DNA from 4 places in the Ferrimonas sp. genome. Region 1 is predicted to be linked to each of the others. Evidence: riboswitches for the same ligand, from Rfam matches in the RefSeq annotation. Region 1 holds a riboswitch; each other region holds the start of a gene.
What was found. A riboswitch is a leader RNA that binds a small molecule or an ion and turns the genes downstream of it on or off. The one in region 1 is predicted to bind cyclic di-GMP.
Positions count from the first base shown of each region.

Region 1 (5,570 bases):
CGTGAAGAAAGCACCAGCCCAGCTCCAACAGGTGAGCCTGCTCGTCTGTGGAGAGACCATTAAGGATCGGCAGGGCATCCAGGTTCTGTTGCCAGCGGGCCCGGCGTTCATGGTCGAAACGGGCCAGCAGTTTCTGTCGCCGCCAGTTGGAGAAAAAGTCAAACATGGCCATAGCTTAGCCGCAGAAGCCAGGGAAGGGAATGGTTGGGAAAGTGACAACAAAAAAAGGCGGCCCGAAGGCCGCCTTTGTGTTTTGGGGGATTACTTGTTCTGCCAGTGCAGCATCTGGGCCCAGGCCAGGTAGGGTCGGTACCAGGTGACTTGACCATACTGACGCAGCACGTGCTTGTTGATCTCGGTAACACGGGCATCCCAGGGGGCCAGTTCAGACCAGTCGTAACCGGTGGCAATCTGGTCCCAACGCTTGCTGATGCCGCCGCCGGTGACGTCGTAGTGCAGCATGCCAGGTGCCATGAACACCTTGTCGGTCAGGGTCTTGGTCAGGCACTTAAGATCGCTGTCATCGGAGGCATAGCCTTCGTTGTAGGCGGTTACCATGAAGCCAACGTCCAGGTGGGCGTGGTTTACGTCTTCCAGCTTGTTGTCACCGCTGCTGTTGAAGGCGTAATCCCAGGTGCAGGTACCGTCACTGTTGTAGCGCATATGGTCGGTGAAGAAGCCGTGGATATCTCGTACCCGCTGCTCCATCACAGGCTCGCCGCCGTCCAGCCACTTGTTCACATAGATCATGGCGATACCCATGGTCATGTCGTGGTTGTAGGGCATGGGGTTGGAGAACAGCCCCGAGTCGCCATAGTCGCTGTTTTTGTAGTTAACGTAGAAGTAGGACCCCTGAATCGCACTGTTTTTGGTGGTGCTGTATGAGGAGTCGTGGCTGCGGATGATCCGCGCCGCTTCCGCCAGGTACTGGTCCGCCTTGGTTGTGTACTGAGTCTTGTTGGCCGACTTGATGTAGTCAGCAACCCGGGTGATGGCGTTCAGGATCTGGCCATCACTCAGCACCTCAATACGCCAGCCGTTGTAGGGGCGACGCCAGCCTGGAGCAGGTTTGCCAGGGTTGTTGAGGAAGTACTTGGGGGCCAGGTCGTAGGGCTGGCTACCCAGGTTCAGCTCGCCACGGGCAACGCGCTTCTCGTCGGTGTAGTTGAACATGTGGTCAATCAGTTCAACGGCGTAGTCCAGGTACTTGTCGTCGTTGAAGGTCTTGGCCATGGTCAGGTAGGAACGCAGCCAGTAGTGACCTTCCCAGGCAAACTTCTTCTGATCGTTGCCATTGGTGGTGTTCAGCAGGGGACGGCCATTGCCATACACATTGTTGAACTGAGCGTCCCACTCTGCCTGAGTCGCCAGCAGAGGACGGGGAGCGACCACGTTCTGGCTGATGGTCAGGAAGTCGCCTGAGCCGACACCGGACAGATAGCTGGCGTCGGTGCTGTTGCTCTTGGTTTCGATCACGCCCTGGCTGGCATTGAAGGTGTAGCCGCGAACATTGCTGTCGTTGCTGTAGTCAATCAGAGCCAGAGACTGAAGGGTACCCTTGCTGTAGCTGCTGCCGTTGCGGAAAGCTGCATCATAGCTGGCGTTGGTGGACACCGCGCCATTGTTGGTTGATACCGTGGTCTGGCCGTCGGAAGCGGTCAGAACGCCAGACTTTACGTTGATCTCTACGTAACGGGTCTGGTCGAAGGCGAACCTGCCATCGATGCGCACGGTGGAGCCGCCAAACTTGGCTTCCACGCTGTGGTGGCTGAACGCCAGGTAGTTGCCGTTACCGCTTATCAGGTAGCTCTTGGCATCGGCGTTGCCGTCAAGCTGGCTCAGCCAGCCAACAACGCGGTACTCACCGCCAGGCTGCCAGGTCTGCAGGTCCAGGTAGGCACCGTTGCCATCGAACTGCACCGCCTTGGCGTCGGCAGGCAGAAGCAGGCCAGCATCCGGGTTGGTCACCGGGGGATCAACTGGGTCTACAGGATCCACCGGGTCGACTGGGTCTACCGGGTCAACGGGATCAACCGGGTCTACTGGATCAGTCGGTTCGGTCGGGTCTGTGGGCTCGGTTGGATCAACAGGGTCCACTGGGGCATCAGACTCGGGGTAGAAGGCATCCCACTGAGCCTGGTCGAAGTGAGTAGGTTCGGGGTTAGACACACTCAGGTTGCCCTGGAAGTAATCAGAGCCGCTGGTGTTGTGCACAGTACCGTTGTTGCCGCCCAGCTCCACCATGCCTTGCTCGGCATCGAAGGCGTAGGTGCGTGAGTTGGCAGGGTCCGCGTAATCGATCAGGCTGATGGCTTGCAGGGCACCCTTGGAGTAGGTGCCGTTGCGGCGGTAGAGCCAGTCGAAAGAGACCGCAGTCGGATCAAAGGCTGTGCTGCTGGCAGAGGCGGTGGTGACACCGTCGCTGGCGGTCAGCTTGCCGTAGTCGATGGTCACATCGATGTAACGCTGACCGGCGAAGTCAAACTTACCCCAGATTCCGGGGAAGTCGCTGCCGTACTTCACCTGCACATCTTTGTGGGTGAAGCCGATAAACTCGGAGGTGCCGGAATTGCTCAGCAGGTAGGTGCGCGCGCCGCTGTCGCTGTCCAGCTCGGTCAGCCAGGCCACAACCCGGAACTTACCCTTGGGCTGCCAGGAAGCGATCTCACCGAAGTTGTTGACGCCGTCGAAGCGTACCGCCTGACCTGTGGTTGCAGGAGGCGTGGGCTCAACGGGATCGGTAGGCTCAACCGGATCAGTCGGCTCAACAGGATCTGTGGGCTCAACCGGGTCGGTGGGCTCAACGGGATCTGTAGGCTCAACTGGGTCAGTGGTGTCAGTGCCACCGAATACGGCTTGCCATTCGGCGTCGCTGAACACACTGCTGTCGGGGTTGGTTACCTGGTGAGTACCCACGGAGTAGTCACCGGTCTGTACGCCGGCGAGGGTGTTTACCCCACTGGTGCCACCCACTTCCGCCAGGCCCTGGTCGCTTTCAAAACCATAGGCGCGGGAGTTTTCCGGGTTGACCAGATCCATCAGGATGATCGCCTGTACGCCAGCCAGGGAGAAATCTTTGCTGCCGCGGCGCATCAGCCAGTTGTAGCCGACGCTGGTGGGGTCGATGGCGCTGTTGCTGATGCTGTGAGTCACCTGACCATCGGTGGCGGTCAGTTTGCCGAAATCGACGGTCAGATCCAGGTACTTGGTGGCGTTGAAGCTGAACTTGTTCCAGATACCGGGGTACTGGCCGTTCCACTGCCCCTGAACACTGCCATGGTTCAGACCGATGAACTCCTTGGATTTGGAGTCACTGAGCAGGATGGTGCGCTGATCGGCAACGGGGTCCAGTTCGCTCAGGTAGGCGATGACGCGGAACTTACCTGTTGGCTGCCAGGTGGCAATCTCGCCATAGGCGTTGTCACCGTTAAAGCGTGCAGCGGTAGACTCACCGGAAGGCGCAGGTTCGACAGGATCTGTCGGCTCCACTGGGTCGGTCGGTTCCACTGGGTCAGTGGGCTCTACTGGGTCGGTAGGCTCCACGGGATCGACACCGCCGTTGCCAAATGCGGCATTCCACTGACCATCGTCAAAATGGTCAGGCGCGGGGTTGTCGATGGTATGGGGGCCGGTGCGCCAGTCGCCTGTGCCAATGTTCACCAGAGGGTCAAAGGACGCGCTGCCGCCTACCTCGACCAGGCCTTTGCCCTGATGAAAGGCAAACGCTCGGGAATTGGCGGCATTCGCCAGATCGATCAGGGCCAGTCCCTGGATGGCACCCTGAGAGAAGTCGCTGTAACCGCGGCGATAGAGCCAGTCAAATGCGGTCGCAGTGGGCTGGATGCTCTTGTTGCGCACACTCCTGGTGGAGGTGCCGTCGGATGCAGTCAGCTTGCCGTAATCCACCTGGATCTCCAGGTAGCGCGAGGTGGCGAAATCCAACTTGTTCCAAACACCCGGATAGTCGCTGCCCCATTTACCCTGAACGCTGCTGTGGGTAAATGACAGGAAATCGGTGGTTGAGGATGAACTCAGAAGGATCGTCCTGTTACTGGACGTTGGATGAAGCTCGGCCAACCAGGCGACAACCTTGTAGGGGCCGCTGGGTTGCCAGGCATCAATCTTGGAATAGGCGTCGCTGCCGTTGAAATGAACGGCGTTGGATGCGGTTACGGTCGTAGGAAAAAAAATAGAGAGAAAGAAAACAAAAACAAGGGCATGCGATAGCGCACCACCTTGCCCAAGTGGTTTCCCCCAATAAAACTGCCGAGCCATAATGACAAGCCTCAATTTAGCTGGGCAGACAAAATGGCGACGTCAGTGAGGGACTGCGACTACAAGACACAACCTCCATTCTAATAAGGAGTTGTGTGTCCACAGTACACCATCGACATGAGGTAATCCCGCTATCATGGACCGAAGTCTTTAGACCGGAGATATTGCGTCCTTAGCTTTCGCTAAGTTTGCCTTTGTCTGCTGTCGTGGTTACAACAGTCGCTCGCAACATGTGGTTAACATTCCTTATGTGTTGCAAGCGACGCGTGTGCCCTAAGGCGAGGTTAGAATGCCTAATCAATGATCGAAAAACAACCTAATGTTTGGAAATGTAGGGTAAAAATGGCGCAAAGTGGTGTTTATCTAACCTTAAAACAGCCACTTCCGTGAGTGGTAAAAATTTTGTTATTTACTATGTGCAAAAGGTTCTTTGTCAGTAGGGAAAATTTAATTTAGGCGGACATTGTGTGAGGGGAGAATCTCATTTGTGAGAATTGTGTGGACAAGATCTGCCCGGTTGAGGGTGTTTTTTCCCGGGAGGTGGAGGGACCAGCACAGCCTGCCTAAACTTAGACCAGTTAAAGGAAACAGAGAGTTGACTTCGTGGACGAGACAAAAGTGCCGGTCAGCGAATGCGAGCAAAGGAAGGATGCCCCCCCTTTTCTGGTACAGCCCGATGAACTCGTCGACAGTCTGAGGGGCTGCCCGGATGGGACGCCTCTTTTGGTGGATGTGGACGATACCCTGTGGCTCAGTAACTCCACCGAACAGTTTATTGCTTCGGTACAGCCGTCCCTGCTGGTGGCTCTGCTGCTGCAATTTATGGACGTGTTGCAACCCTGGCGGTGGTTTACCGGCACTGAACAGCGCCATTACCGGGATCTCTATCGGGTCAAAGCTTTGCTTATCCTGTTTCCCTGGTCCAGGAAGCTGTGGGTCAGACGTGTCAGGCAGTTGGGGCCTGGGTTTGTTAACCACAGGCTGGTCGAACCGTTGCGGCGTCACCATGGTCCCATCTATCTGGTGAGCTACGGCTTTGACTTTATCGTGAAGCCCTTGCTGGAAGCCGCCCAAATTCCCTGGCCATTGCAGGTGAGTTCAACATTGGACAATGCAGTCCATTTCCGTCAGCAAGGAAAAGCGCAATCCATCAGGTTGTCTCTTGGTGAGAAGGTGTTAGGGCGAGCCTGGTGCGTCACTGACAGCATGCTGGACAGGGATCTGCTCGAGGCCAGCGCGAAGGGCTTGCTGTGCAGATGGCCAGAGAGCCGCCCTGTACGGGCAGGCATGGATCC
Region 1 is NZ_JBLXDO010000006.1:69,613-75,182, forward strand. Features, by position in the region: gene ACN0RV_RS07695 (zinc-dependent peptidase) at 1-166, opposite strand, end outside; gene ACN0RV_RS07700 (hypothetical protein) at 262-3,942, opposite strand; cyclic di-GMP riboswitch class I at 4,394-4,478, opposite strand; gene ACN0RV_RS07705 (HAD family hydrolase) at 4,879-5,570, shown strand, end outside.

Region 2 (5,570 bases), on a different contig from region 1:
GTTCAGGGTGCGATCCATCGAACGCCAACTTTCGGTGACGGCGGTCAGGCAGAGTTGGGTTTCTATTCTGTCATCGGCGGCAACAAACTGAGTGTCCTGAGCCATGGCGGTACTCAGCGAGCCCAGGGCCAGCAGTCCGGTCATCAACAGTGCTTTCATCATCCAGTGTCCTTCTGTGGGTGGGTTTAAGCACACCTTGGCAGAGTGGCAGGGAAAAGCTGTTAGCAGATGATGAGCAGTTGTAACCGCCTTAGACTGCTCATATGAGGAGTTCACGGCAGGTGCGATGGCTTTCATAGGGTTAGCCGCCTAAAACCGCAGAGGTTGGTTATGGCCGCTTACAGCTGGACACAGTTTGACATCAACGGTGGCATGAGTTGGCACGCGGCGAAGGAGTCGCTGCGCCAATAGGGCGAGGTGCCGGGCTCTTGGGAGAGCCGGAGAATGAAAAGGGGCGGCTCAGGCCGCCCCTTTCTGAGGATGTTAGCGAATCAGGCTAAACAGGAAACTGTCCAGAGATTCCAGCTCAGCAGTGCCATCTTCGGCCACGGCAAAGCTTCGGGTCAGAACCTGTTCGGTCCCTTCACTGCCAAACCAGTAGAGGTGGTGACGCTGGGGTGAGGCTTCACCATTGGGGCCAACAGGGCTCAGTTCCAGGCCGGAGCCGGTCTGGTACCAGACCATCTCGAAGGCGGTGGGGGCGTTGGGATCTTCGTCCGGGCATTGGGCCAGATCGACCCAGCCTGTTCCCTGCTGGTCTGTGGCCACCCCATTGAGGTGCAGATCCAAGACGCAGCCATCCTCGCCTGTGGCAGACAGCCGCAGGTCCAGAGGCGCTTCCAGTCCCTCAAGGGTGAAGGGGCGTACCAGGCTCATGCTGTATTCGCGAATCTGGCCTTCATCCTCTTCGGTGACCTTCATTACGTCGCCGTCCAGGCCCTCTGAGGGCAGCTGGATCAGTACCCAGTCATTCTCGCCAAACTTCATCAGCAGTTGATGCTGGGCGTCGATGAGCCAACTTCCGGCCAGAATTTCGGTATTGTCGCCAGTGGAGTCCATCTCCTCCAGCCACACCTGGACACGACCCTCTGGCATAAAGTGGAGCAGGGCTTCGAAGTCGCTGTCCTTGGCCAGGTAGCGGTTGCCCACCAGGGCGGCCATGGCGGTCTCATCGGCCACCAGGTCCGGGTTGGTTGGCTCTTCCCCGGGCTCAACGCCATCATCGGGCTCCTGGCCGTCGTCAGGCTCGAAGCCACACTCCTCGGCGTCTTCCACTTCACGCAGCTCAGGTGTACCCAGGTTGGCCAGGAAGGCGTCCATGGCCACCTGGTTGAAGCCCCACTGATCGCTGCGGGTCAGGCCCTCGCCAAGAACAAAGCCGTGGCGCACCGCGCCCTCATACTCGGTGAGAAGGGGCTGAGCGCGGCGACGATGGGTGAAGGAGTGGCCCCACTCAGGCAGGTCCAGTACCAGGCCCATGGGCGTCTTGCTCCAGCTGGCGTCGGCGTTTTCTTTCAGCTCGGGAGCGCCGCAGCCGTTGTCATCACACTCATCGTGCTCAACCACATAGAGTTGTACCTTACCCTGGTCCTCCTCGATGGAGCCCTGCAGGGCGATGGCCAGGCTGGTGTCGTCGTCACCGCCGATGTAGACCAGCTTGGGTTCTTCGGTGGTGGCGTCATTCATCAGTTCGGCCAGGGTCTGAACCGGACCTGTGGGCAGAACCACCTGGTTGCACCATTGAACAGAAGCGTCACACTCTGCCCGGTAGGGCAGCATGGCGCGACTCTCAAGCTGCTTGAAGGTCATCTGGTAACCGCTGGCGCCTTCTGGGAACAGCTGATCGCCACTGAACAGGGATTTCCACTCGTGCTCGCCCTTGGCGTAGCGCTTCAGCTTAAGGTCAGAGAGGTCCAGTTGCTGAGCCCAGACCTGCTGGCGGCCATCCATATCGGAGCTGACGATGACGGAGCCATCCTCCTCCAGGGAGACAACCTCCACCTGGTCGTTCATCTCTGCCCAGGCTTCCCCTTTCCACACCAGCATGCCGCGTTGTTCATCTTCGCTGACCTCGACAAAGCCGGCATCGGGGCCGTCGTAGCGGAAGCGGTTAAAGGTGATCAGGGACTCGACCTTCTGGATCTGCTGATAGCCCAGCTCGCGCTCCTTGATGCACTGGTTGGTGCTGGCGTCGAAGAACACATCGGAGTGGCCATCCAGTTCGAACATGCCCCCTTCGGACTCGAGCAGGGTCACCAGGCTGGCCTCTTCCAGGTCGCCACGCTCACGTTTGCGCTCGACTCTGTCCTGAACCTCTTCGGGGTCAAGAGGCAGCTCGCCGGCAACCTCATCGGCGATGGTGTCGGCATCGGGCTCCTGGCCGTTGGCTTCCGCCTCATCGACCCGGTTTACCAGACGCTCCAGGTTTTCGGTCAGGGTTTCGGCGATGGCATCCGCGACTTCGTTGTCTTCGGCATCACCACCGGTGCCGCCGTTCTGCTCGACGGCGTGTTTCGCCTTGGCAGTGACACGGGCGACCACCTGGGCGACCCGGTGCAGTCGTTTGTAGCCGTCGCCATTGGCCTGCTGTTGTTTGCCGGCAATGTAGTCTTCCACCAGGCTCAGGTCTGAGCCCAGAATGCCCAGAGTCTGTTCCAGGGCCGCGGCCGCGGTCTCCTGGTCCACTCCGGCTCTGTCCATCTCAGAGGCGAGCAGGGTGGTCAGGGGGCTGACAAACTCCACCACACCGGCCGGTGCCGTCATGGTGTAGCCCTGGGTCAGCACTACGCCCGGGTTGTCTTCATCCTCGGTCTGGCCGGCGATCACCTTAACCAGCATCTGCACCTGGCTGAGATCCAGGGCCGCATCGAGGTTTTCGAAACTGTACTGGCCTCCGGCCTGGGTCAGGGTGCTGGGCTCATCGGCATCGCATTCGCCGTTGCTGTTGAGATCCAGGCACACCTGGGCATTGACCAGGTAACCATCGGCGGTGGCGCCTTGAAGGCTTTGGCCTGGCTGGGGTTCGGGTTGCGGAGCCGGGGCGGAGTCTGAGGAGCCGCCGCCGCAGGCGGTGAGTTGGGTCAGTGCCGCTGTCAGGGACAGGGCGATAAGGTGGCGCTTGAACTGCATAAATCTACCATCTCCAATGGTTGATCCTATCCAAACGCTGTCTTTGGCTGTATGGAGCCCCAAAAACAAACAGGGGCCCTCCGCTGGAAACCCCGCTATCTCACCTGGGCGAGACCGGAAGCTTTGCGTCCCAACCTCACGGTTGGTTTGCCATTGTCAGCGTAACGAAAATCGAACCCAAGGCTCGGTTTTATCTTGGGTCGGGCCCATTAGAGCATGGTGAAGTGAGGGTGTCAGTGGGTGTACTTGGTGCTGAGATTAAGTGATGAGCGCCTGTAAATATTATCTTTACAAATCAGTTGTTTGAAGTGGCGCTAAGAGGCCGAACCAGTTGAGCTGATTCGGCCTGAGGGGACTATTTGAGGATTTCGGCCAGATCCTGCTCCAGGGAGTGCTCAGGAGTCTCGACGATGCGGCCGATCTCCTTGCCATCCTGGATCACCATGAAGGTGGGGATACGCTTGAACTCGTAGGCGGCAGCCAGGTTCTGCGGATCGGATTTCTGGCGGTCGACACCGATGTAGCGGGCCGACAGATTGTCATTGTTCACCAGCTCCAGCAGCTTGGCAAAGCGTGGGGTCTCGCGATGGCAGTCGGGACACCAGGTGCCGATGATCACTACGATCTCGGTGGGGGTGTCTACCGCCTTCAGGGCATCAATCCACTTGGATTCGGGGGCGTAGCTGTCGAAGTTATCGCCGTAGCCGGGGATCGCTTCCATAATATCGGCCATGGCCAGTTCACCGGTCAAAATTACCTCCTGTTTCTCCTCTTGGGTGCAGGTGGCGAAGGGACCTTTCTGGCCCTCTTCGAAACCACAGCCGGAGTTTGCCATAGCGGAGGTGCTCATCAAAGCCGGGGCCAGCATCATGGCCAGCAAAGTTGTCTTTTTCATGGTGCTCTCATTCTCTCTATCCTGCTGATCAGTCTGACTCAGAATTGTCGACTATGTTCTTCCAGAATTGTGGAAACGTGACCGGGATCGGTCAAAACCGAACAGGGGTAGGCAATGAAAAGGGGAGCCGAGGCTCCCCTTGTGTCATTGAGGTGTTTACCTTACTTCTCGTTCAGCCACTGGGCCACACGTTTGGCGAAGTAGGTCAGGATGCCATCGGCTCCGGCGCGCTTGAAGCAGAGCAGGGACTCCATCACGATCTTGCGCTCGTCCAGCCAGCCGTTCTGGATGGCGGCCATGTGCATGGCGTACTCGCCGCTCACCTGGTAGGCGAAGGTGGGCACCTGCAGCTCGCTCTTCACTCGACGTACGATGTCCAGGTAGGGCATGCCAGGCTTCACCATCACCATATCGGCGCCCTCTTCGATGTCCATGGCCACCTCTTGCAGGGCCTCATCGGAGTTGGCGGGATCCATCTGGTAGGTGTGCTTATTGCCACCTTTGAGGTTGCCGGCTGAACCGACCGCATCGCGGAAGGGACCGTAGTAGCTGGAGGAGTACTTGGCGGAGTAGGCCAGGATCTGGGTGTTCACATGACCCGCCTCTTCCAGGGCGTCACGGATGGCACCGATGCGGCCATCCATCATGTCGGAGGGTGCCACAACGTCGGCACCGGCTTCTGCGTGGGACAGGGCCTGTTTCACCAGCACTTCGGTGGTGATGTCATTGAGGATGTAACCCTCGTCGTCAATGATGCCGTCCTGACCGTGGGTGGTGAAGGGATCCAGGGCCACGTCGGTGATCACGCCCAGCTCGGGGAACTCACGTTTCAGGGCGCGGACCGCTTTCTGGGCCAGACCCTCTGGGTTGTAGGCCTCTTCGGCACCCAGGGATTTCTGCTCCTGAGGGGTAACCGGGAACAGGGCTACGGCAGGCACACCCAGCTCTACCAGCTCGCGGGCCTCTTCGATCAGCAGATCGATGGAGAGACGCTCGACGCCAGGCATGGAGTCGACCACTTCCTTACGGGCATTGCCCTCCAGAACGAACACCGGATAGATCAGATCGTTGACGCTCAGCTGGCTCTCGGCCATCAGGCGGCGGGAGAAGTCATGGCGACGCATCCGACGCATACGGCGGCGGGAAAAAGGTCCGGTTACAACGGTCACTTGCAGCTCCTTATGAATGAGGGGGTATCGCCAAAGACCGATCACGGTGTGACGGGGGTCAAGGCCGATATGACGGCGTCAATATTAGCAAACTCTACTCCTTAAGGCAGGAGCTTAATCACACTTGAAACAGGCGCTTGGCATTCTGTAGACAGTGATGGGACAGCGCATCCACGCTTTGGTTGCGCAGCTCGGCCACTTTATTGGCGATGTGTGGCAGCCATCTCGGTTCGTTGCGCCGTGTCTTGGGTTTGGGGCGGATATCCCTGGGGAGCAGGTAGGGAGCATCGGTCTCCAGCAACAGGCGATCATCGGGGATCTGCGGCACCAGCCTGGCAAGTTCTGCGCCCCGGCGCTCGTCGCAGACCCAGCCTGTG
Region 2 is NZ_JBLXDO010000001.1:243,390-248,959, forward strand. Features, by position in the region: gene ACN0RV_RS01135 (DUF3718 domain-containing protein) at 1-162, opposite strand, end outside; gene ACN0RV_RS01140 (hypothetical protein) at 484-3,129, opposite strand; cyclic di-GMP riboswitch class I at 3,212-3,291, opposite strand; gene ACN0RV_RS01145 (thioredoxin family protein) at 3,485-4,024, opposite strand; gene hemB (porphobilinogen synthase) at 4,186-5,157, opposite strand; gene ACN0RV_RS01155 (TatD family hydrolase) at 5,312-5,570, opposite strand, start outside.
Region 2: linked by a shared signal. The riboswitch ahead of ACN0RV_RS01140 (hypothetical protein) and the one ahead of ACN0RV_RS07700 (hypothetical protein) in region 1 are both predicted to bind cyclic di-GMP.

Region 3 (5,570 bases), on a different contig from region 1:
AGCATCCCGACGGCCTGGATATGCCCATTGCCGAGCGGGGCAGCAACCTGTCCGGCGGTCAGCGTCAGAGTGTTGCCCTGGCACGCGCCCTGTTGCTGGAGCCCAGGATTCTGATGTTGGATGAACCCACCTCCTCCATGGATAACACCTCGGAGGCCAGGTTCCTGAATAAGATGAAAGAGAGCTTGAAGGATCGCACCCTGGTGCTGATCACCCACAAAGCCTCCATGCTGGAACTGGTGGACAGGCTGATCATTCTGGACAAGGGCAAGATAGTGGCCGATGGTCCGAAAGAGGTGGTTCAGGAAGCGCTTCGCTCCGGCCGTCTCCACGTTGACCGGTAAGAGTGGCAGGAGCAGCTATGGAACATCAAGACAGACACTCTTCAGAGTCACAACCGCGGCAGCCCAACCCTGGCCCCGACAATTCCTCTCGGGGAAGTCATGTCCCGGAAGCGGACCTGCAGTTCACCTCCGACCGCATGGCGGTGGTTCTGGAATCCTCTCCCAAGGGGGCGCGCCTGCTGCTCTGGGGCATCGCCCTGTTTGTGGTGGTGGCCCTGGTCTGGGCCAACTTCGCCGAACTCGATGAGGTGGCGGTTGGCATGGGTAAGGTGATCCCGTCCAAACAGCTGCAGGTGGTACAGAACCTTGAAGGGGGGATCGTCGATGCCATCCTGGTGAAAGAGGGGGACCAGGTGGAAGCCGGTCAGCCCCTGCTCAGGCTGGACGACACTCAGTTTAAGGCCACCTTCAGGGAGAATGAGCAGGCCTACGATAACTTGCGGGTGATTGTCGCCCGTCTGAAGGATGAGGCCTCTATCCTCAGGCTGATGCATGAGTCTCACCAGTTCAGCGCCCCCAACCTGCAGGCCAGTTCTGTATACCTTAACGGCTTGCCCACGGAACTCAGCATGCTGGTCGCTCGGGAGCGGGAAGTTCTGGAGGGCAAAATCAATAATCTGGAAGCCGGACTGGATGTGTTCTCCGGCCAGGTTGACCAAAAGCGGGATGAGCTGATCGCCCTGAAGAACAAGGGGGCCAGCCTGAAAATCTCCTATGAGCTGGCCGAAGAGGAGATTGAGCTCAAGCGGCCATTGGTGATTGAAGGGGTGGTGTCCCAGATCGAGTTTCTCCAGGATCAGCGCAGCCTCAATGATCTCAACGGCGAACGGGAAGCGATTCGTCTCTCCATCCCCATGGTGGAGAAGGAGACCGCCGAGCTGATTCAGAAACAGTACGAGATGGTGGCCAAGGCCCGCTCAGATGCCCTGAGTGAGCTGAGCACCAGCGAGTCGGAACTGAATCAGATGGAGGAGAGCCGGGTAGGGCTGGAGGATAAACTCAATCGCACCCTGGTCGTCTCCCCCATGCACGGCATCATTCAGACCATCAACGTCAGCACCCTGGGCGGGGTGGTTCAGCCGGGGATGAACCTGGTGGAGATTGTGCCCCTGGAGGGTAACCTGCTGGTGGAGGCGCGCATCAAGCCGGAGGATATCGCCTTTATCCGTACCGGGCTGGAAGCGGTGGTCAAGCTGACCGCCTATGACTTTGCCATCTATGGTGGCCTGCATGGCAAGGTGGTGCACGTCAGCCCGGATACGGTTATCGATGAAGAGGGTCGCAGCTTTTACCTGGTGCGGGTGGAAACCGACCGGGCCTACCTGGGACCCGAGGCCAACCCACTGCCCATCATCACCGGCATGATGACGTCGGTGGACATCCTCACAGGCAAAAAGTCTGTGCTCGATTACCTGCTGAAACCCATTAATCGTGCCCGGGCCAACGCGCTGCGAGAACGCTAGGGGTAACAGAGAGGAGGGCAGTGCCCTCCTTTTTTACAGCCATCAAGCCACGCCTTGCGATCGCAGACCTTTTTGGGCTTGATCTGAGTCTCTAGGGTACTCACTCCTGCTTTCTGGCTTCAGGAGAGTTTGGCGCCGCTGCGCCTTGCTGACTCAGTAGCTGCGTCTGTCCCACCAGGACCTGGACATGTTGTTTCAGTTCTCCAAGAGGCTTTGCTCCCGACACCTGGATCACCTCCCCGCTGGCGTTGTGGCGAAGGATGTTACCGGGAGTGCCGGTTATGCCAATTTTTGCGACCTCGTTGAAATCCTCGAGGACCCGGTTGGCGTGTCGGCCACTGTCCAGGCACTCTTGAAACTGCTCTTTGTTCAGGCCGATCTCCTCGGCCAGGGGGGGGAGGCCCTCAAGGGCAAACCCCTGGCCACCGGACTTGGTACGAAGGTAGATCGCGTCGGTAAAGCGCCAGAAGGCGGAGTCTCCCCCCAGTTCAAAGGCACACTCTGAAGCCTCTGCCTGTTTCTGGGCTCCAGGGTTGTGGGATCCCAGAGGGCAATGGCGATAGACCCAGTTTATCTGCCCATTGGACTGGTCCACCAGCTGTCGTGCGGTAGAGTGAAATCGTTTGCAGAAGGGACACTCAAAGTCTGAGTATTCGATTAGGGAGATGGGGGCATCCGGGTTACCGTAAAAGTGGTCTCGTCCCGGAGTGGGGGGGCGCACCAGTTTCGCCCGCTCCTGAGCCAACTTTTCTCTCTGCTCGCGAGCTTTGGCTCTGGCTTGACGCTGCTGGTCGAAGTACTCCTGAATGCCCTGATCTACCTCCTCCTTCAACTGACCGCTCTCTTTCAGTTCCCGGATCACTTCCCGAGTGATCTGTTCCACCAGAGCGGCGTGCTCCTGCTGCTTTGGGGTCTCCTCTGCCCACACCCAGGAGCTCCAGAGTGAGAGGAGCAAGATTCCTCCCAGCAACGCGACGGTGATACTGAGTGTTCGGTGTATGGTGTCGTTCATGATAACTCCGGTTGGAGGTGACTGAGGCCGGGGGCCGGGGGCCGGCTTGTTCCTGATCTTCGACAAATGGCGCTACCCTTAGGCTAGCTCATCGACAGGTGACGCAGCAGCCGGATGTCGCAGGCTTTTGCCTGATTTATTGAACGCCGAGGCATGAAACTTTTTGTTTTACCTGGATTGACGGGTATTGAATGGTTGCTTTTCAGTCTTTCACTGAAATAGTGATAACTGCATCCGATATATCTTAAATATCATTTTCAACTTGCTGATTTATTATTATTTGGTTTTTTAGTTTTAAATTAAACAGTCCAGTTGTCTTCATGGTTAGGTTAGCCTGAGAGTGTCCAAACACATCTTTAGCGCCATTTCACCAGGCAAAGTAAATTCGGAAATATCGATCAAAAAATCGACGAGTTTACGTTGTCTCCCTTTGCGGTGGTTGTTAGCATGCCTTTACTTCGCGTCAATGAATGCGGGGTTTGTGGGCGAAGTGGGTGCTCACATTTGATGTTCTTGCTGGATTATCAATAAATTGGCCAGATAAAAACCATTTGGTCGGTAAAATAATCGAAAGCACTCCCGAAAAGGCAAGCCTCCGGGCAACTGGTGGTACGCAAAGTCACAGCTCTTTGGTTTAACCAAAGAGGGCTGGACTACCGAAGGAGTCGCGCTGCCTCTGCCCGATTTTGGGAGCTTTCGAGTTTTTGTAAACTTTGAGGGTTCCCAATTGAGAACAATAAACTTCTCCGTGGCTTCGCGCGATCTCGCCGTGGCCAACCTATCCGCTCGCTCCTCGTTGTTCGCTGCCCTTGTTACCTTCGGCTTGTCTCTGCCGATGGCGGTGAACCATGCCAACGCGGCCCCGGCCCAGAGCGCTTCACACAGTCAGCACTCTTTCAGCAGCCAGTCCATGGCCCTCGCCGATCTCATGATGCAGTACCGCCAGGCTGATGAAGCTCAGAAAGCGGCGCTGCTCGATCAATTGGTCAACACGGTACGTGTGCGTCAGGCTGAGTTGATGCAGCTCGCCGAGCACAATCCGGCCGCCGCCCTGAAAGCAGCCCTACCTGCGAACAGCCGCCAGGGAATGCCAGCCGAGGTTCAGGCGATGCTGGAGTATAAAGGCAGTGTTGATGGTGAGCTGGAAGTGTTTTACGAAGATTATGAGGATGGCACTCATAAGTTGCGTCATCAGTTGAAGATGGCCAATGGCAAGCGCATCACTCTGCATCTTGGCAGTCAGGCGAGAGGCCTGGCAAGTGGCACCAAGGTGCGCGCCAACGGCCTGCGCGTAGGCGAGGCTATGGCACTGACCTCGGACAGCGACATCCTGGTCCTGGCGGCCGATGGCACAAACACCAGCAGTGGTGAGCCGGCGCTGACCGATGCGCTGGGTGAACAACGTACCGCAGTACTCTTGGTGAACTTCACCAGCAACACTCAAGAACCCTGGACGGCGCAACAAGCCCATGATCTGGTGTTTGGTGAGGTCGATGACTTTATCCGGGAAAACTCTTTTGGTAAGACCTGGTTGAGCGGTGAGGTGCTTGGTTGGTTCACCCTGGCGGTCGATCCTACCGGCTGCCCAACCATGGACATTGCCCAGGCGGCTAGGAGCGCAGCCATCGACAGCGGTGCAGATCTGTCGGGTTATGACCGTCTGGTGTACGCCTTCCCCAATATCGGTTGTTCCTGGTCAGGTGAGGCCACCGTTGGTGGGTCTCCCTCTCACGCATGGTTTGATGGCACCCTGGACTCAGCTGGAGTGGTGTCTCACGAGCTGGGGCACAACCTGGGGTTGATGCACTCCCACGCCCTGGCTTGTGCGGGCAAGCCCCCCTTGAGTGATGGCTGCATCTCCGTTGAGTATGGAGATGTGCTGGACCGTATGGGGCAGCACACCGCGGGTCATTTCAGTGCCTTTCAGAAGGAGCGCCTGGGCTGGCTCAATTATGCCGGTACCCCTCCGGTTGTGACCGCCAGTGTTTCCGGTGAATATCAACTGGAGCCCGCGTCTTTGCAAAGCAGTGGCACCAAAGCGATACGGGTGCCACGTGATCTGGATCCGGTGACCGGCCAGCAGCGCTGGTACTACCTGGAAACTCACCAGGCACAAGGGTTCGATGAATTCCTGAACAGCTCCCCATACGGTGACAGTGTTCAACAGGGGCTGGTGGTGAGACTGGGAACCGACCAGTATGCCGGCAGTGGCTATCTGCTGGATATGACCCCGGGCAGCCAGTACTACGATTGGAATGACCTGGCCTTGCCGTTGGGGCAGACCTACACAGACAGCACTGCCGGGGTCAGCATCACCCTGACCAGCATCGGCAGCGATGGCGCCACCGTCAGCATCAGCTATGACCAGACCAGTTGCTCTTTTGCCGCGCCTCATCTGGCGGTGACGCCGGGTGAGAGCCAGTGGGTAGCCCCCGGCACACCGGTGACCTACTCCGTCAGCGTCACCAACACCGATGCAGAGGGTTGTGGTGATAGCCCCATCGATCTGGCAGCCAATGTGCCACAGGGTTGGAGTGCTGCCTTTGCCGACTCCTCCCTGAGGCTGGCGCCGGGTGCGACGGCAACCACTGAGTTGACGGTAACCTCTTCCACCTCTGCAACCGATGGCTATTACGACCTGACCGTCAACGCGGTTCACGGTAACGATGCCGCTTATCAGAGCAGTAATGTGGTCACCTACATCGTTAGTGACAGCTCCGGGGGCAGCAATCAGGCGCCGGTAGCCGTGGA
Region 3 is NZ_JBLXDO010000013.1:100,051-105,620, reverse strand. Features, by position in the region: gene ACN0RV_RS12785 (type I secretion system permease/ATPase) at 1-344, shown strand, start outside; gene ACN0RV_RS12780 (HlyD family type I secretion periplasmic adaptor subunit) at 362-1,807, shown strand; gene ACN0RV_RS12775 (DsbA family protein) at 1,908-2,819, opposite strand; cyclic di-GMP riboswitch class I at 3,396-3,480, shown strand; gene ACN0RV_RS12770 (Ig-like domain-containing protein) at 3,547-5,570, shown strand, end outside.
Region 3: linked by a shared signal. The riboswitch ahead of ACN0RV_RS12770 (Ig-like domain-containing protein) and the one ahead of ACN0RV_RS07700 (hypothetical protein) in region 1 are both predicted to bind cyclic di-GMP.

Region 4 (5,570 bases), on a different contig from region 1:
GCTCACCCTGGCTCTGGCGACGCATGAAGCGCTTCACCATGCGATCTTCCAGGGAGTGGAAGCTGATCACCGACAGCCGCCCCTGGGGCGCCAACGCCAGCAGGGAACCGGCCAGGGCACGCTCAATCTCCTCGAGCTCGCTGTTGATGTAGATGCGAATGGCCTGGAAGGTCCGGGTCGCCGGATGCTTGCCCTTCTCCAGCTTGTGCTTGGGAGTAATGGACTCGATCAACCCAGCCAGATCCCGGGTACGGGTCAGGGGCTTGCCCTCCTCCAGATGCGCCTTGATGGCACGGGAGATGGGGCCGGCGTACTTGTCCTCACCGAAGGTACGAATTACCCAGGCGATGTCCTTGGCATCCGCCCGCTCCAACCACTGAGCCGCGGTCTCCCCCTGGCTGTTGTCCATGCGCATATCCAGAGGACCATCGCGCAGGAAACTGAAGCCGCGCTCGGCGTCATCCAGCTGAGGTGAGGAAACGCCCAGGTCCAGCAGGACGCCATCCACCTTGCCCTCCAGTCCGCGCTCTTTCAGGTAGTCCGCCAAGCCGGAGAAGGGGCCATGAATGATGCTGAACCTGGGATCAGCCTGCTCCAGCTCCTGAGCCACCGCCACCGCCTGAGGGTCACGGTCGATGCCGTACAGGCGACCATCAGGCCCAAGGCGGGACAAGATCTCCCTGCTGTGGCCACCACGGCCGAAGGTTCCGTCGACATAGATGCCGTCCGGTTTGATGTTCAATCCATCCACCGCCTCTTTGAGCAGCACGGTGACATGACTAAAAGTTTCCGCCATCAGAGGGCAAATTCCTGTAAACGTTGATTATCGATAAAGGCTTCCGCTTCCACTGCGGCATGGGAGGCTTGGATCTGGTTCTGCCAGTTCTCTTCCGACCAGATCTCAAACTTATTCAGTTGACCCACCAGCATCAGTTGCTTCTCCAGGGAGGCGAATTGACGCAGGGGAGGCGGTATCAGTACCCTTCCCATGCGGTCTATCTCCACATCGCTGGCATAACCGAGCAGCAGCCGCTTTACGGCCCGCTCACTGGGCTGGGTGTCCGACAGGCGCGCCAGTTTCTGCTCCACCTCACTCCAGGCTTGGAGAGGGTAAAGCAGCAGGCAGGGGGAATGAATGTCTACGGTAACCACCAGGGGACCGGCGTCTTCCGCGCACAACAACGGCCGGTATCGCTTTGGTATGGCGATCCGGCCCTTGGCATCAAGTGCGATGCTGCTGGCGCCTCTGAACACTGGCTACTCCATCCCTGTTAAATTTCAGTCGGACAAGGTTTTCCCACAAATAACCACTTTTTCCCACAAGCTACCAAGTTTATGGACACAAAGCGAGTATTGTCAAGGAAGCCTGATGGGCGCTAAAGCCTGTATTTTCGGGGCTTTACGCTTAGTTTTTAGAGAGTTATCCGGGAATTAATCGCAAGTGGGATTGATGGATAAATCCCACTTGGGAGAAATGAGTCACGGGGCCCGACAAGGGACCCCGTGATATATGGCGGCGCTGTGCCGGCTGGCCTGACGACTCCCGAGGGAGTCCCCCCTGAGCGATTATCCGGTCGATTCCGGTTCACGCAGGAGGTTGGCCGATGGTCATCGCCCGTTACTGCGCCTGAGCTTGCCAGTAGAGGGAGTTGGCAGCCCCCAGATAGGCGCGATACCAGCTCAGGTCCCCGTAGTGGCGCAGGATGTGGTCGGCCACCAGGCCCACCCGAGGATCCCACCCCTGAAGCTCAATCCAGTCGTAGCCTATGGCCATCTGATCCCAGGTGGAACTGACGCCGGTGCCATCCACGCCGAAACTGGCCATGGCGGGCGCCAGGAACACGCGCTCGACCAGGGCATTGGCCATGCACTGCAGAGGTTCGTCGTTGTCCAGCAGCCCCTCCTGGCGGGCCACAACCATGAAGCCAACATCCAGGTGGGCATGGTTGAAGTCCTCCATCTTGCCGCCACCGTTGGCCAGGAACTGGTAGTCCCAGTTACACAGGTTGTCGCTCTCCATCCTCAGATTGTCCATATAGAAACCGAGGATCTCCCTGGCCTTCTGGCCCAGGTCGCTGTTGGCTTGACCCCACTTGTCCAGGTAGATCATCGCCGTACCCAGGGTCATGTCGTGATTGAACGGCAGTGGGTTGGAGAACAGGCCACCGTCGCCATAGTCTTCATTCTTGTAGTTCACATAGAAGTAGGACCCCTGAATGGCACCGTTTTTGGTGGTGCTGAACGAGCTGTCGTGCGCGCGCACGATTCGCTCGGCCCGGCCTATGTAGTAATCCGCCCGCTCCATGTACTGGGTGAGGTTCTCACTCTTGATGTGATCCACCAGTCGCAGGATGCTGTTGAGGATCATACCGTCGGTCAACGCCTCATTTCTCCAGGCACCGTTATAGGGACGACGCCAGCCAGGTACCGGCAGACCCGGAGTATTCAGGTACAGCTTGGGTGCCAGTCCTTCATAGGGCTCGTTGTGGATATTGAGCTCACCACGTTCAACCCGCTTCTCATCGGTGTAGTTGAACATGTGATCAGCCAACTCCACCGCATAGTCCAGATACTTGGTGTCACCATAGGTCTCGGCCATACGCACATAGGCGCGCATCCAGTAGTGACCCTGCCAGGCAAACTTCTTCTCGTCGTTGCCATTGGTGGTTCCGATAAGCGGACGCTGATTTGGATAGCTCTTGTCGAACTGAGCATCCCAGTCCGCCTGACTGGCCACATGGGGCACCGGTGCCGACACGTTGGAGGTGATCGCCTGCCAGTCGCCGCTGTCCAGCCCGTGCAACAGATGGGTGCCCTCGGCACCGTCACCTGAGGCCACCACACCCTGCCCCTGCTCGAAGGTCAGGGTCCGGGTCTTCTCCGCATTGTCCAGATCGACCAGCGCCAGAGCCTGCAGTCCGCCACTGGAGTAGCTGTCATTCAGGCGATAGATCCAGCGGTAGGTCGCCGCATCGGCATCCACTGCGCCATCGCTGATGCTGGCCTGACTCTCGCCATCGGACGCGCTGAGCTTACCGTTGTCCACGGTGATCTCCACATAGCGGGTACGATTGAACTCGAACGGGCCGGTGAGCAACACGGTGTTGCCGTTCCATCGGCCTTCGACGCTGTTGTGGCTGAAGGAGAGGTAGTCTCCGTCATCCGCCGACACCAGTACGGTGCTGGCCGCAGGATCGCTGTTCACGTCATCCAGCCAGGCCACCAGCCGGAATTCACCATCGGCACGCCAGTCGGCAATCTCGCCATAGGCACCCTGGCCATCAAAGTAGACCGCATCGCCCTGCAGTACAGGCGCCACCTCGGGATCCGGCTCTGGCTCCGGATCCGGGTCTGGCTCGGGATCCGGGTCCGGCTCGGGATCCGGGTCCGGCTCAGGATCCGGGTCCGGGTCCGGCTCAGGATCCGGGTCCGGCTCGGGGTCCGGGTCCGGCTCTGGGTCTGGATCCGGGTCCGGCTCAGGATCTGGGTCAGGAATCACCGGCGGCGGCTCCGGATCCGGGTCCGGATTGCTGCTGTCCCCTCCTGAACCGCCACAGGCGCTCAGGGTAAAAGTAAGAAGTGCTGCCCCAAACAAGCTCTTCAACGGTACGATGCCGTTGTTAATCTGTTCTTGTTGCCGATTCAAGTCTGATTTCTCCAACTGTCGGCAGATAAGAGGCGTGCGCAGGCAGGGACTTCAACCCGGGAAGGAAGACCGATGCCAGACATGAGGTAGTCCCGCTGTCTTGCCACTGATGGTAAGACCGGTGACTTTGCGCCTCCCACAAAGGGAGTTGCCTTTATCTGCTGTCTGATAATTGAGTGTTGAACTGGTGTCCCCAACCGGGGATGCACCGAAATAACTGGGGAACAGAATACTGATCGACCACTTTCTGGACAAACCACTCAAATTCACCAAGTTGACTTGAAAAGAGGACCATTTCTGAGTGATTTATGACCTTGTTTAACCAAACTTTAGAAGGAGGTTAAACAGAATGTCGAACGTGGAATTGATGAAAGATAAGGGTAAGCAACTGGGATATTGAGCATTTCTCTTGTGCTGACGGGCGAGAACACAAGGCTCGTCTCTTGCTGGAAAACTTTAGTCCATAAAGGCAATTTTGCGATCCAGATCACACCAAAGGGATCGGTTACAATTCGTTCAGCTTGAAGCACGGAGTTATCCCGAACCTTTGCTCCGGATTCCCGAACAAAGTTCATGGAACTTTCCATGAAAAGGACAATAAAAAACGCGGCCATGGCCGCGTTTCGTCTTTATTTGATCACTCGTAAGCTGGGGCGCCCCTTCTGCGGAGCCTCCGGCTTGGGTTCAGCCTCTGTGGCCGACGGTTCCGGCAGGGGCGCATCATCGCCCTCGAGCACCTGCTCGTACGCCTCTTCCGGCGGGAACAGGGTGCCAGCTCCGTTCTCGCGGGCGTAGATCGCCTCGATGGCGTACAGGGGCAGGACCAGGGCCTGGGGCTGTCCACCAAAGCGGGCATTGAACCGAACCTCATCGATGCCCAGCTGAAGATTCCCCACAGAGTGAGGCGCCACGTTCAGCACGATCTGGCCTTCCTTCACATACTGACGAGGAACGACCACACCGGGCAGATCCGCATTGACCGCCAGGTGGGGGGTCAGACCGTTGTCCACCAGCCAGTCATACATCGCCCGCAGCAGGTAGGGGCGTTGAGGGCTCAGCTCAGACACCGATGCGCAGCTCACGCTCGGCTTCAGTCAGGGAAGCCTTGAAGGACTCACGCTCAAATACGCGGGTCATGTAGGCTTTGACCTCGTTGCTGCCGCGACCGCTCACTTCGATACCCAGCTGAGGCAGACGCCAGAACAGGGCCGCCAGGTAACAATCGACCAGGGTGAACTCCTCACTCATGAAGTAGGGAGTCTCGGCAAACACGGGCGCCAGTCCCAGGATGCTTTCAGTCAGCTCTTTGCGGGCCGCTTCCGCGCGGTCTCCACGCATGATGCGCTCGGCCAGGGCATACCAATCTTTCTGGATGCGGTACATCATCAGACGGCTCTGGCCACGGGATACTGGGTATACCGGCATAAGCGGTGGATGAGGGAATCGCTCGTCCAGGTACTCCATGATGATGCGGGAGTTATACAGAACAAGCTCGCGGTCCAGCAGGGTCGGTACGCTGTTGTAGGGGTTCAACTCCACCAGCTCATCCGGCAGATGGTTGGGGTCAACCTGAATCACCTCGACACCCACGCCCTTCTCAGCCAACACGATGCGCACTTGGTGGCTGTACAGATCACTAGCACCGGAAAACAGTGCCATTACAGAGCGCTTATTGGCAGCAACAGCCATCGAATCCTCCAAACTCTTTCAGAAACGGTAAAACAGTTGGGGGCGAGACCGCCCCCAACTGCGCAAGAGGTAGATTGTAACCTTATTGGCGTTTAGTGTACATCACGCCAGTATTCCTTCTTCAGCAGGTAGGCCACGATGAAGAAGATAAACAGGAAACCCAGTACCCATTTGCCCAGACGTTCACGCTCCAGCTTGACCGGTTCACCGGTGTACGCCAGGAAGTTGGTGATGT
Region 4 is NZ_JBLXDO010000001.1:367,066-372,635, reverse strand. Features, by position in the region: gene rsmH (16S rRNA (cytosine(1402)-N(4))-methyltransferase RsmH) at 1-796, opposite strand, end outside; gene mraZ (division/cell wall cluster transcriptional repressor MraZ) at 796-1,254, opposite strand; gene ACN0RV_RS01755 (hypothetical protein) at 1,619-3,646, opposite strand; cyclic di-GMP riboswitch class I at 3,729-3,809, opposite strand; gene ACN0RV_RS01750 (ClpXP protease specificity-enhancing factor) at 4,276-4,713, opposite strand; gene sspA (stringent starvation protein SspA) at 4,706-5,335, opposite strand; gene ACN0RV_RS01740 (cytochrome c1) at 5,428-5,570, opposite strand, start outside.
Region 4: linked by a shared signal. The riboswitch ahead of ACN0RV_RS01755 (hypothetical protein) and the one ahead of ACN0RV_RS07700 (hypothetical protein) in region 1 are both predicted to bind cyclic di-GMP.